2 regions of the Blautia sp. OM07-19 genome follow, and region 1 is predicted to be linked to the other one. Evidence: riboswitches for the same ligand, from Rfam matches in the RefSeq annotation. Region 1 holds a riboswitch; the other holds the start of a gene.
The links. Region 1 has a riboswitch for cyclic di-GMP ahead of DXC01_RS00410 (hybrid sensor histidine kinase/response regulator). Riboswitches for the same ligand answer to the same signal wherever they lie in the genome.
Positions count from the first base shown of each region.

Region 2: it holds a riboswitch for cyclic di-GMP, as region 1 does, so the genes downstream of both, DXC01_RS16955 (ABC transporter substrate-binding protein) here and DXC01_RS00410 (hybrid sensor histidine kinase/response regulator) in region 1, are expected to answer to the same signal.

Region 1 covers NZ_QULA01000001.1:90,159-97,763, forward strand. The annotation lists gene pelG (exopolysaccharide Pel transporter PelG) at 1-784, shown strand, start outside; gene DXC01_RS00390 (CotH kinase family protein) at 771-2,549, shown strand; gene DXC01_RS00395 (polyphosphate polymerase domain-containing protein) at 2,539-3,288, shown strand; gene DXC01_RS00400 (DUF4956 domain-containing protein) at 3,285-3,956, shown strand; gene DXC01_RS00405 (hypothetical protein) at 4,013-4,273, shown strand; cyclic di-GMP riboswitch class I at 4,265-4,355, shown strand; gene DXC01_RS00410 (hybrid sensor histidine kinase/response regulator) at 4,584-7,605, shown strand, end outside.
Region 2 covers NZ_QULA01000035.1:8,614-16,218, forward strand. The annotation lists gene DXC01_RS16945 (AAA family ATPase) at 1-1,550, shown strand, start outside; partial or broken gene DXC01_RS21530 (MATE family efflux transporter) at 1,554-1,991, opposite strand; cyclic di-GMP riboswitch class I at 2,085-2,160, shown strand; gene DXC01_RS16955 (ABC transporter substrate-binding protein) at 2,260-4,104, shown strand; gene DXC01_RS16960 (ATP-binding protein) at 4,251-6,416, shown strand; gene DXC01_RS16965 (substrate-binding periplasmic protein) at 6,462-7,277, shown strand; gene DXC01_RS16970 (ATP-binding response regulator) at 7,261-7,605, shown strand, end outside.

The sequences.
Region 1 (7,605 bases):
TCAGTTCCTTCCGCTTGCGTTTACAGGCTTGTTCACGAACATCGGACTATTTGCACATCTTGTTATCATGTGGTGCGGACCGATCCGTGTACATGTTCAGGGATTATTTTATGGTGCACCGTATCATGATGTACCTGCGATGATCGCCTATTTGACGATTCTTATTACAACCGTTAATTTCGTTGTATCTGTGGAAGTGAATTTCTATCCGAAATATCGGAATTATTATAGTTTGTTTAATGACAAGGGAGAAATCAAGGATATCCTGCAGGCGGGAAATGAGATGAGAAAGGTTTTAAACATGGAGCTGAAATATACGGCGTTAAAGCAGCTACTTACAACGGCACTGGCGATTTCGATCGGACAGCTGCTTCTGACATATCTTCCGCTTGGATTTAATGATCTTATGGAAGGATATTTCCGTACACTCTGTGTCGGCTATGGACTCTATGCAATTGCTAACACAATGATGTTGATCTTACTTTATTTTACAGATTACAAGGGAGCATTATTTGCAACAGGAATGTTCGCCGCGTGTACGACGACATTTACCTGTGTGTCTTTATTCTTCCCACAGGTGTATTATGGGTTTGGATTTTTACTGGGAAGTGCAGTGTTCTTTTTGATCTGTACACTGCGTCTTGGATATTTTATAAAAAAACTACCGTATTATATTTTGAGTGTACAGCCGATCGTAGCAGAGGATAAAACAGGTTTCTTCACACGGCTTGGATGCTTTTTGGAAGAGAAAATAGAGAGGGGAGATAAGCTTGAAAAAATATAAATTACTTGCGTTGGGATGTGCCCTTTTATTAGGAATGTCCTGTTGCCTGACGGGATGTACCACCCCGGAGAACACAGGGGATACTTCAAAGAAACAGACAGAACAACAGGAAGAGATAAAAAAGGCAGAGACACAGGATATCAACGACGTTCACCTCAGGGATAAGGATAGTCTCTATGAAAATGATGACGAGACGAGTGTTGTGACGATGTATCTCACCGTTTCCCGCGGAAATTCTTCAGAGGGAACGGATCACACCTGGAAGGAGATCAACAGTTATTCGGCCTATGATTATGACAAGATGGGAGTAGACCGTTACCAGACAGCGGCGCTTCTTCAGGTTGGTGATGAGTCAGGTCCGCAGAGAGGGGAGGTTGGATATGGTGAAAATGTGCCGAATGCTACTGTGCAGATCAGAGGACAGACATCAAGCCGTAATGCACAGAAAAACTACAAGATTGAGCTGAAGAAGAACAAAGGAACCTGGCGTGGACAGCGCACAATCAATCTGAATAAACATCAGACAGAGGGAATGCGTTTCCGTAATAAGCTGTCCTACGATCTTCTGAAAGGGATACCGCAGCTGATGTCTCTTAGAACTCAGTTCGTACATTTATATGTAAGAGATCTTACCGAGGGGGACAGCTCAGAATTCCAGGACTATGGATTGTACACACAGGTGGAACAGCTGAACAAGACAGGAATGAAGAACCATGGAATGGATTCGAAAGGACAGTTGTACAAAATTAATTCGTTTGAGTTTTTCCGCTATGAAGATGTAATAAAAAAAGAAGACGATCCGACCTATGACCAGAAAGCCTTTGAAAAGCTCCTGGAGATCAAAGGAAATTCAGATCATACGAAACTGATTCAAATGCTGACAGATCTGAATGATATTTCTCAACCGATTGCGGATATCCTGGATCAATATTTTGACAGAGAAAATCTGACGTACTGGATGGCGTATCAGATACTGACCGGAAATGTAGATACACAGAATCGTAATACATATTTATATAGTCCACAGAATTCGGACACATGGTATCTGATTGCGTGGGATAATGACGGCTCTTTCATGAGAACCGAATACAACATTCAGAATCGTTTCGATCAGGAAAGTTGGGAATGTGGAGTCAGCAATTACTGGGGAAATGTTCTTTTTCAAAGATGTCTGCAGTCCGAGGATTTCCGTGAGGAACTTGACGCGGCGATCCAGGATCTGAGATCCTATCTCAGTGTGGATCGGATCAGTAGTATGATAGAGGAATATCGTACAGTTACTCAGAAGTATTTAAATCAGATGCCGGACCAGATGTATGCACCGTTGACTGAAGCGAAGTATGAAACAATTGCATCGGCAATCCCTTCAGAGGTAGAACAAAATTATAAACTTTATAAGGAGAGCCTGGAAAAGCCAATGCCGTTTTATATCGGAAAACCGGTGATCGAGGGAAATATTTTGAAGTTCAACTGGGACGCATCGTATGACTTTGATGCAGAGACGATCACTTACACAGTTGAACTGGCAAAAGATTATAAGTTTAATGAGATTGTATTTCGTCAGGATAATATTCAAATTCCGGAAGCGGAGACTACAGTTCCGGCAGATGGTCAGTATTTTGTGCGTATCCGTGCGACAAATACATCTGGACAGACGCAGGATGCTTTTGATTATTATGTAACAGACGCTGGAAAGAATTATGGTATGAAATGTTTCTACATTACAGGCGGACAAAACGTTGAGGAAGATATTTATGAGGAATGATTTATCAAAAGAACGCTTCCGTAATGAATGGAAATATCTGATCAGTACCAGTGAGAAAGAATTGCTGGAGCTGAGGATGAAGCATTTGCTGAAAAAGGATCCAAATGCAAAGGGAAATGGTTATATGATCCGCAGCCTCTATTTTGAAGATTATTTCAACAGCGCTTATGCGGAAAAGGAATCTGGTGTCCTGATGCGAAAAAAATACAGGATCCGTATTTATGATTGTAGTGACCGTTCGATCAAGCTGGAGCGGAAGAAGAAATTCGGAAGTTATATTTATAAAGAAAGTGCTCCGCTGACAAAGGAAGAATTCTATAAGATCCTTGATGGAGATTATAAATTTTTGTTAAGCAGTCCGTATTCATTGTGCAGAGAATTTTATGTGGAATGTGTCAGCAATCTCATGCGTCCACGCACGATCGTTGACTATGACCGTGTACCGTGGATCATGGATGAGGGGACAGTCAGGATTACATTTGACAGTGATGTGAGGGCTGCGGTCGGAAGTTATGACATCTTTGATCCGTCCCTTCCGACACTTCCGGTGCTTGAACCGGGGAAACTGGTTATGGAAGTGAAATTCACAGAGATGCTTCCACAGATCGTGCGTGACTTGCTTCCACCAAATGCACAAGAATTCACAGCAGTATCAAAATATGTACTCTGTTATGAAAAATCGCAGTATTTGCATGGGTTTGAATATTGGAATGAAACACAGGAGAGAAAACTATTATGAGTATACAAGATATGATTAAGAAGTCGGTGCTGGAATCCGGCGTATTTGACAGCTTTAATGCACCGAAGATGGCAATTTCGCTGATCATTGCATTGCTTCTTGGAGCGGTGATCTATATGGTTTACAGCAAATTTTATGTAGGGGTAATCTTTTCCAGAAGCTTTGCGGTTACTTTGGTCGGAATGACGCTTCTTACCTGTATGGTTACTCTGGCGATCAGTACGAACATTGTGATCTCACTTGGTATGGTCGGAGCGTTGTCTATCGTTCGTTTCCGTACAGCGGTGAAAGATCCGATGGATCTGCTATATCTTTTCTGGGCGATCACTACAGGAATCACAACCGGAGCAGGAATGTATGTGCTGGCTCTGATCGCGGCAGTTGTAATGATCGCAATGATCTTTTTGTTCTATCATAAGCAGCAGAAGGGCAGGATCTATATCGCAGTGATTCATTATCAGGGAGATGAGGCAGGTGATGAAATTATCCGCAACTTTGGAAAAATGAAATATTTCATAAAGTCAAAGACGATGCGTGGGGAGAAAACAGAGATGGCAGTTGAGGTATTCTGTCGGCAGAATGATCTCGATTTCACAGAGAGGATCCGGAAGATCACAAATGTAGAAGATATTACATTGATCCAGTATAATGGAGAGTATCACGGATAAAATGAAAAGATTATAACTGGTTGATTTATGCGGTAATCACAAGCCGAATAGATTCTTTGAATCGAAGAAAAACGCTTAGTAAGAGCCTTGCTTCGGCAAGGCTCTTATTTTGTGGAAAAGGAGATGGTGTAAAGGTTCCACATCTTGCAGCCAGTGAAATTGTAATAAATAATTTTATGGTGAGTGGTTTGGCGAGCCGATCGATAACTGACAATGCAGGCTGGCATACGCAAAATACACAGATTTTCTATCCAGCAATATTGACGTATGAAAAACTTTATGGTATTTTGTTTTTGATAAAAATAGAAATTATTTAAAGGCAAACCTGCTGAAAGGCAGGGACGCAAAACCAGAAGGGGCTAAAGTCAAAAAGTTTGACCAGGTCAGCCGGTTGCCACTGTTTCCATATCATATATAGAAAAGATGTGAAAACGGAAGAGATTTCGATAACTTTTATACTATACGGATGTGTGATTTTGAAGAAATGTAGTAGGGACACTGGCATATTTTGGCATGTGTTCTTTTTTGTATGCCCAAATGGGTAAGAAAACTGGCAGGGACAGGTTCTCTGTATACAGATAAAAGCAGGATGAAGAAGGCATAAGACGGAGAGAGGATTTTTATAAAATGAAAAATTATGAAGACAAAATATATTCATTAGGTGAGAATGTAACGGGGCAGACACAGGCCATGTTACAGGCCGTACAGAAAACACTGGAAAATAATGGCGGGGTAGGTATAATGACAGGATCTTATGACCAAAACCTGTCTATTTTGTCTGTGAATAATCTGCTGTTGCATAGTACAGGATATACATTCGATACTTTCATGAAACAGACAAAAGGCTCATTGAAAAACTTCTTTTATAATGGGGAAGATATAATGAATCGAGACCGTTTTTCGCAGCTTCACGGAGCAGGGGAAGCACAGATCCTTACTGCGGACGGTACCGTGAATAATGTACGGCTTTATAAAGAGGATGCGACAGATGAAGCAGGCAGACAGATCTGGGTTATGTCCGTACAGGTCAACTGGGATCATGTAAATTTGGCACTGCTCAATGAGGCTATCTATTCCGGCTTCTGGTATTTTGACTGTGACGAAAACAGTGAGATTGTGAATGCAAACTGGAGTCATGAATTCCGAAAAATGCTTGGCTATCATGACACTCTGGACTTTCCGAATAAACTGGAATCCTGGTCAGACCTTCTGCATCCACAGGATAAAGAAAGAGTAATGGTGCAGCTTCAGGCGGCAATTAAGGATAAGACGAACCAGATAAAATACCAGGTAGAGTATCGTATGAGAATGAAGGATAATCAATACCAGTGGTTTCGGGCATCGGCAGAAGTGATACGCCGGCTGGATGGTTCTGCCAGCAGGATTGCCGGGATTTTTATTAATATTGATGCAGAGAAAAAAGAGGCCATGCAGGCACAAAAATCTGCTGCTTTCCACAGGGCTTTTACGAAAGCAGACCTGTGCGAGTATTATGTGAATCTGGAAGCGAATACTTTTGATACCTTTAAGGTTGAACCGTCCCTGATGACAGTCTTTGAACAGAGTCATACATGGGATGAACTGATCCGTCATTTTGTGGATTCCTATGTTGTGGAGACAGATAAGAAGGCGGTATCCGCTTTTTATGACCGTGGTTATGTTGCAGAAAAGCTGAAGGGTCTGGAAACAGAACTGGCTTTGGAGTGCCGCATCACTCTGAATGGTGAAGAACGATGGGTCCGTAATGTGATCATACGTGGAGAGATAGAGGATTCAGAATATGCCATGATTTTCCTGCGGGATATTACAGAGGCAAAGGTGGAGAGCGCACGGCATCTGCAGATGGCAGCGGACAATGCTTCCATGGAGCAGCTGATCCAGAGCATTGTGCGTCTGGTTGACCGTTTTGTTGTCTGTGATCTGGAAAATGACAGATATGAATTCTACAACCTGAATGGACAGATGATATATAAACCTTTGGGATTCTATCATGATTTTCAGATACAGGTTCTTGAAAAATATAAGACACTGGAACCATTGGAAACTATTGATGTTCTGACAGCCCCGGAAAATATCCGGAAAAATCTGAAAAGTGAAAATGATATTTATAAGTTTGAGTACTGCAGCCTGGATGAAAAGACTTATAAAATCGCTTCTTATATTCCTATGGAATGGGAGAATGGAAAACTGATAAAAGTATTGATGGCATCCATGGACGTGACACAGGAGAAGAAAGCAGAGATTGAATCCCGTCAAGCACTGAAAGAGGCTTACCGATCCGCAGAAAATGCAAATCGTGCGAAAACAGAATTCCTTTCCAATATGTCCCATGATATCCGGACGCCGATGAATGCCATTGTGGGTCTGACGGCAATCGCAGGAGCAAATATTGAGAGTCAGGACAGAGTCATTGAGTGTCTCAGCAAAATTACAAAATCAAGCCGTCATTTGCTGGGGCTGATTAATGAAGTGCTGGATATGGCACGTATTGAAAGTGGAAAAATGACGCTGGCACAGGAGGATTTCAATCTGCCAGATCTGGTGGATAATCTTATAACACTCACAAAACCGGTGATTGATGAACATAAACACAATTTAGATATACACATTAATCACATTGAACATGAGAGTGTCTGTGGTGATAGCCTGAGAATCCAGCAGGTATTTGTGAATCTGATGAGTAATGCGATCAAGTATACACCGGATGGTGGGAATATTACTTTTTCCATAGAGGAAAAGCCAAATGGATTTTCGGAACTTGGATGCTATGAATTTACGATTGAGGATAATGGAATCGGTATGTCACCGGAATTCCAGAAAATCATGTTTGATCCTTTCAGCCGCGCAGATGACCATCGGACAACCAGAGTTCAGGGAACAGGTCTTGGAATGGCAATCAGCAGAAATATTGTGAACCTGATGAATGGTAATATTAAAGTGGAAAGCACCTTACATAAGGGAACTAAAATTACAGTAACAATTTATCTGGAACTTCAGGAAAAAGAAAAAGAACAGGACAGAAATCTGATGAATCTGCCTGTTCTGGTTGTGGATGATGATAAGACATGTTGTGAAAGTACAGTTGCCACACTGAAAGAAATCGGTATTACAGGTGAATGGGTTCTTTCTGGCAGGAAAGCTGTTGAACGTTGTTATGCACGTCATGAGCTAAAAAATGATTATTTTGCTGTTATCCTGGACTGGAAGATGCCGGAAATGGATGGCATAGAGACAGCCAGACAGATCCGGAAACGGATAGGTAAAGAAATCACCATTATTGTACTGACATCTTATGAATTCAGCGAGATTGAAGAAGAAGCAAAGGCGGCGGGCATAGATGCTTTTATTGCAAAACCGCTGTTCCGTTCCCGGCTGACGGCTACACTGCGGCAGTTTACTTCAGGAAGAAAAGAAAAAACAGCGAGAAATTATTTGGAGAAGCTGTCAGAATCAGACTACACGGGAAAAAGGATTCTGCTGGTTGAGGATAATGAGTTGAACAGAGAAATTGCTGGTGAAATTTTGCAGATGACAGGGGCAGAAGTGGAAACAGCAGAAAATGGAAAAATCGCAGTTGAAAAAGTGGAAGCTTCTCCGGAAGGATTGTATGATCTTGTTTTTATGGATATCCAAATGCCTGTCATGAATG
Region 2 (7,605 bases), on a different contig from region 1:
GAAAAAGTCTGAATATGTCCATGATGCAGACGTTTTTTGAAATTGGCTGTGATAAGACGTTGTTTGATGGATTAAAAATCTCAGAAGAAAAAGAACTGTGTCAGGAATACATGGGTCAGTTTCCTGTGATTTCTGTTAGTCTCAAAGGAGTAGAGGGACAGAATTTTCAGGAAGCACTGGCGGCAATGAAATGGATCATAGGGCAGGAAGCCTTACGTTTCCGTTTCCTTCTTGACAGCAGCAGGTTGTCTGCTGAGGATAAAGAGATATACCGCCAGCTTATAGAAGTAGGGAAGGGCGAAAGTGGCCTTTTTATCATGTCGAATGATACATTAGGTGCAAGCCTGAAGATTCTGTCCGATCTGCTTTGCCGGCATTATGGTAAAGGTGTGATTCTTCTTATTGATGAATATGATGTTCCACTGGATAAAGCCTTTCAATATGGATACTATGACCAGATGGTATCTCTTCTTCGTATAGTATTTGGAAATGTTTTAAAAACAAATTCAAGTCTGTACTTTGCGGTGCTGACAGGATGTCTCAGAATTTCAAAAGAGAGTATTTTTACAGGATTGAATAATCTGAAAACCCTTACGATTACAAATGCACAGTTTGATGAGTACTTTGGTTTCACAGACAAAGAAGTCAGGGAAATGCTGTCATATTATGAGCTGGAAGAACACTATGAAACGATGAAAGAATGGTATGATGGATATCGATTTGGAAAGACAGATGTCTATTGCCCCTGGGATGCAATTAATTTCTGTGATGATCTTCGGGCAGATGATGAGGCATATCCGCAAAATTACTGGTCAAATACCAGTGGTAATGCAATTGTGCATCGTCTGCTTAACAAAGCAGACAGCGTTACAAAGAATGAGATTGAAAATCTGATTGCAGGAAATGAAATCATAAAAGAAATACATCAGGAACTGACCTACAGTGAACTGGATCAGTCGGTGGAAAACTTATGGAGTGTACTGTTTACTACAGGTTATCTGACTCAGAGAGGCCGTGTAGACGGAAGAAAATATCGTTTGGCGATTCCTAACAGGGAAATTCGGGAATTATTTATAACTCAGATCCGGGAATGGTTTCGGCAGACTTCCAGAAATGATACAGGAACCCTGGAAACTTTCTGTCAGGCATTTCCTCAGAAAAATGCTGCAAAAATCGAAGAACTTCTGAATGAATATCTCTGGCATACAATCAGTATTCGTGATATATCCGGCAGAGAGAAAAAGGAGAATTTTTATCACGGGATACTTCAGGGGCTTCTCAGATATAAAGAAAACTGGCTGATAAAATCCAATGCAGAATCTGGAGAAGGCTACAGTGACATCCTTATTGAGATTCCGGAAAGCCGGACAGGAATTATTATAGAGATAAAATATGCAGAAGGTGCAGCATTTGATTTATCCTGCCACAAGGCGGTTGAGCAGATCAGAGAAAAACATTATGATGCCATACTTCTTGAGGATGGTATGGAAAATATCATAAAATATGGAATTGCCTTTTATAAAAAGAGATGTAAAGTGTTATTAGTGTGATAATTAATAAGGTGCCTGTCTTTGGGAAAACCAGATATTTCTGCTGCCGGAACGGCGAGCCAGACACCTGTGATTCCCAGAAAATAAGGAAATGACACAAGACAGATGACCAGGAAAAAGAGTGACCGCAAAAATACGAAAACCGGTTGATGCGAGCTGAAAGGTTTCCGGATCTTTGGTGAATACGGATACAATGGGTCCGGAACCAAGGACAGATAAGATCACCATAACAATGGATGAAAGGAAGGTAAATCTCATAATAATATTATATGTATTTCTGAGACGATCTCTCTGCTGTACACCGTACTGGAAACCAATTACAGGACTGACCCTGATAGAAAGTCCCATATAAAAAGCGTTGAACAGAAACTGCCCGTACAAAAGGATTGTGATGGCGGCGACTCCGGATGCACCGGCCAGCCGGATCAGGATAATGTTGAAGTTAAAACGGTAATGTTTTTCTTGTGCATAGGGGAGCGCTAGAGTATAATAAAATCAGTTTTTGCGGCATAAGTTAACAAACTATAATTTAAATAAGGAAATCGGCAAACCAGATGAAAGTCTGGGACGCAAAGCTACAGGGCCTGTAAAATGGCAGCCAGTTGCATAAAATGAGGTGCACTGTCTGTTTGACAGTGCTTTTTTACGGAGTTATTTCACAGACGTAACAATAATGATTTTATCAGGAAAGAATGAGGAAAATAAAAGTATGAAAAAGGCAAAACGTTGTCTGACAGCAGTGGTGTCAGGTGTGCTTGTAGCAACTGCTGTCTTGTCTGGATGTGGACAGTCAAAGAAAGAAGTATCTAAAAACGATGATCATCTTACCGTTTATCTGTGGGAAAATCGTTTGATGAAAAATATTGCACCCTATGTCCATGAACAGTTCCCAGATCAGGATATTGAATTTATTATTGGTAACAATGATACCGATTTATACAGTTATTTTAAAGAACATGATGAATTACCGGATATCATAACAGTACGTCGATTTTCTGGAACAGATGCACAGGACTTACAGCCTTATCTTATGGATTTTGCTTCTTATGATGTTGTTTCCAAGTATTATTCCTATGCGGTGCAATATTATAAGAATGCGGAGGATGAAATCCAGTGGCTGCCAATCTGTGGTATTCCGCAGACGATCATTGCCAACAAAACACTGTTTGATCAGTATGGAATTAAGATTCCAAAAAATTATGAGGAATATGTACAGGCTTGTCAGCAGTTTTATGATAATGGCATAAAACCGTATTCCATGGATCTTGGGGAAGACTGGTCTAATAATGAAATCATCCAGGCGGCGGCAATCGGTGAGTTTACAAGCCTGGATGGTATTGAATGGCGAAACGGTGCAGAGACTGCAGCTGATGAAGTGAAGTTTGATGATACATTATGGAAACGTATTTTTTCAGAAACCAGTCAGTTTCTTAAGGATTCGCACTTTGGTAAAGAAGATATCAATATTGACGTCGATACAGGAATCCAGATGTTTGTCGAGGGAAAATCAGCAATGTTTCATGGACATCCGACGGTTATGCAGCAGCTACAGAAACAGATGGATGCGGAGCTGATCCGTATTCCTTACTTTTCACAGACATCGGATGAATCCTATGTGTACATGACTCCGTCCTTAAACATTGCATTTAACAAAAACCTGGAAAAAGACCGGGAGAAACTGGATACTGCGCTGGATGTGCTGGATTGTATGATTTCAGAAGAGGGGCAAAAGCTGATTGCGGATGGAAGCGGTGTTATTTCATTGAATACAGATGTTCCAACCATGATGCAGGATGTGCCTGGACTGGAAGATGAAATTAATAATAATGCTGTTTATATCCGATATTCCGCCCAAAAATCATTTGATGCAAGTCTTGAGGCTGTTCACGGATTACTGTCAGGGGAAATGGATGAAACACAGGCTTATGCTACTTTTCGCAGTGTAATGAATCGTAAAGATCCAGAAGAAAAAGCAATCGTGAATTTTGAAAATGAATATTCCATTTCACTGAACGATAGAAATGGCCGTGATGCAGCATCTTCCATTTTAACTATGATCAGAGAAGAAAATGATGCACAGCTGGCTCTGGCACCATATTATTATTTCACTTCTTCTATGTACAAAGGAGAATGCACCAATAGCCGGGTTGGCATGATGACAGCGAAGAGTTCAGATACAGCATTATATTTTACAAAAATTAATGGTAAACAGGTTTGTGAACTCGTAGAAAATTATCTCGCCGAAGCTGATGAGAATTTTTATGTAACCAATAAATACGAATTACCAATTGCATCCGGTATGAAAATGATCGTCAATCAAGCGGAAAGTGGATTTTCGTTAAAGGACTTGACAGTTAATGATAAGAAAATAGACAAAGAAAAGGAATACTCTATTCTTCTTACAGACACCACAATGTCTGTTTTGAAAAAAATAAATCCGAAATGTGAGATTGAGCAGCTTAAAGATACAACATTATCAAGTGCATGGATCGAAGCAATGTCAAAAGGACAGCAGCCGTCAGCACCGGAAGACTATATAGAGGTTGAACAGTAAAAGTGGGGATAGAACAAACGGTAAATAAAAGAAAAAAAATAACAAGGCTGTTGCTTATACTACTTATTATTCTTTTAAGTTTAGCAGGAACAAAGTATCTGGTAAGCGAGTCTAGCAAGTATATCAGCGAAAATGGAAAAAGCAGTATGGGAGCTGTTGTTGAACAGATACAGCAGACCTATGATCTTCAAGTGAGTGGATACTACAACCAGCTGCAGTTGGTTGAGGAATTTTTACTTCATGAGAGGGAGCTGTCTCTTGAAACGGATGTGAACAAAAGTTTCTTTGAAGCATGGGAAAAAGAATCGGAAAGTACACTTATATTCCTTCAGGAAAATGGTCAGGCAATATCAGCAGGTGGAACAAAAATGCGGATTGATATGCCAAGTAAACTTCTGCTGGACTTAAAGAACGGATACAATATTGGAAAACTGGTGCGTCTTGATTATGATCAGAAGAAAAAAGAAGGTTATCTGGTTGCGATTCCATGTCAGGAATACACTATCAATGGAGAAACTTATACGGCAATTGGAACTGTGTATGATCATTCGAAACTGGATTCCATGTTAAAACTGAAAGGTTATCATGGGAAAGCATATTTGTTCATGCTGGATCATGACGGAAATATTACGTATACGAACCAGAGTGGAGATAAATACCTGCGTAATTATTCTTTGTTAAAACATTTAAAAGGGGAACAGGCTATTACAGAAGAAGAGGCTGATTTGTTCAAAAAGAAGTTTGATAACAGAGAATCCGGAGTTGTATTTTTGGGAAAACAGAATCCCTATTATCTGGGGTATTGCCCGATAGAAAGCAACAACACCATTTTGGTATGCATTGTGGCAAGGGGAGTTGTTGACAATGTGCTGACGGATTACCAGAAAACGGTGTTGTTTACAACAATACTCATGGCAGGTTTTATACTTTTGCTTTTTGCCGGATTATTCTACAGTATTTCTAGACTTAGTCTTGCAGATCAAAAAGCAGAATATGAAAAAAGAAATAATGAACTTCATTTACAAACAATGAAGGAAATGGAAGTAGTCAATCAAAAACTGAAAAAGGCAAAGAACGTTGCAACAGAGGCTTTACAGACAGCTGAAAATGCAAATAAGGCGAAAACGGATTTCCTGTCTAATATGTCACATGATATCCGTACACCTATGAATGCAATCATTGGTATTACGTCTTTGATCAGACATGATGCAGGTAATAAAGCAAAAGTTATAGAGTATGCAGATAAAATAGATATTTCATCACAGCATCTGTTAGGAATCATTAATGATGTTTTGGATATGAGTAAGATTGAGGCAGGAAAAACAGTCTTCAAGTATTCTGACTTTTCTATTCTGGATTTTATGCAGGAACTTGACACTATATTTCATTCTCAAATATATGAAAAGCAGCAGACCCTTACAATCATAAAAGAAAATATTCAGCATGAGTGGGTGAATGGGGATCAGATTCACCTGATGCAGATTTTCAGCAACCTGCTTTCCAATGCAGTGAAGTATACCCAGGAAGGTGGGAAAATTCAGTTCTTTGTAGAAGAATGTGAGACAAAGTCATCTGTCTATGCAAAGTACCGCTTTTTAGTCAGTGACAATGGTATGGGAATGTCGGCAGATTTCAAGGATACAATTTTTGATGCGTTTACCCGTGCGGAAAGTTCCCTTACAAACAAAATACAGGGAACCGGACTTGGAATGGCGATTGCTAAGAACCTGGTTGAGGCAATGGGAGGTACCATTGACGTGGACAGTGAATTAGGACAGGGAAGCTGTTTTGAGGTTCTCCTGGATCTGAAAATTGCAGAGGATGGAACGGCTGCTCTGGCGGCACAAGAAGAAACGGATGAGCAGGATGGTAATATCCTTCAAGGAATGAGATTCCTGTGTGCAGAGGATAATGAGCTGAACGCAGAGATCCTGACGGAACTGTTAAAGATTGAAGGTGCGGAATGTACCATCTGTGAAAATGGCGAAGAGATTTTGAGAGCATTTGAACAGTCTGCTCCAGGTGATTATGACATGATTCTAATGGATGTGCAGATGCCTGTTATGAATGGCTATGAGGCAACGAAGGCAATCCGCAGAAGTTCCCATAAACTGGCAAAGACGATTCCGATTATTGCCATGACTGCCAATGCATTTTCAGAAGACATTCAGCATTCCCTTGCGGCTGGCATGAATGCACATGTTTCAAAACCGGTTGAGATGAAGGTGCTGGAAAAGACGATCAGAAGCATAAAATCTGGTGGGGGGGGGTACCGAACCGCAGGTCACTGTACAGTGACAAATGGAAAGTAACCGGACATAGAAGAATCAAAAAGGATAGTTAGGGATAGAAGGAAAATGAAAGGAAAAAGAGTGATTGCAGGCATTCTGCTTGCGGGAATTTTAGCAGTCACCCTGGCAGGGTGTAAAAACACAGATAACACGAAAGAAGAAACCGAAAAGCCAGTCATTACGCTTGGCAGTGACAACTATCCACCATACAATTATCTGAATGAGGATGGTGTACCGACGGGAATCGATGTAGAACTGGCTACAGAAGCTTTCAAAAGAATGGGATATCAGGTGGACGTTGTCCAGATCAACTGGGAGAAGAAAAAAGAATTGGTGGAGAGTGGAGAGATTGACTGTATCATGGGCTGTTTTTCCATGGAAGGGCGTCTTGATGATTACCGTTGGGCAGGACCATACATAGCAAGCCGCCAGGTGGTCGCTGTAAATGAGAACAGTAATATCTATAAACTGAGTGACCTGGAGGGTAAGAACCTGGCTGTTCAGTCCACAACCAAACCGGAAGGCATCTTTCTGAACCGGACGGATGAGAGAATCCCAAAGCTGGGCAATCTGATCAGCCTGGGACACAGGGAGCTGATTTATACATTTCTGGGAAAAGGATATGTAGATGCAGTTGCAGCACATGAGGAATCTATTGTTCAGTATATGAAGGATTATGATGCAAGCTTCCGTATTCTGGAAGAGCCTCTGATGATCACCGGAATAGGTGTCGCTTTTGCAAAAGATGATGACAGAGGAATCTGTGAGCAGATGAGCCAGACATTGGAAGAAATGCGTCAGGATGGCACATCCCTGAAAATTATTGAAAAATATCTGGATGATCCCCAGAAGTATCTGGAGGTGGATGATTTTGGGTATTAAGAGAAAGAAAAGAGAAAAACGAATCCAGCTGTTCGGTGCTCTGATTGGAATCTGTGTGGCTGTAGTATCTCTGTGTTATTTCTTTCACGCAGAAAAAGCGGAAGCAGAGAAAAGAATGGTGGAGATTGTAAACTATGTGAAAGTGCAGTGCTCCACCTACACCCATTTTAATGAATCTTCGGAATCAAAAAGCCTCCTCCGTGCCATTGAAAGTGCCAGACAGATGAGTACAAATATTAAAATGGAAATAGAAAACGGAGGGCAGCTAAGTCGGGATTTCCTGAAAGAAAACCTGCAGACTCTATGGGTGGATGGTATCATTGTACTG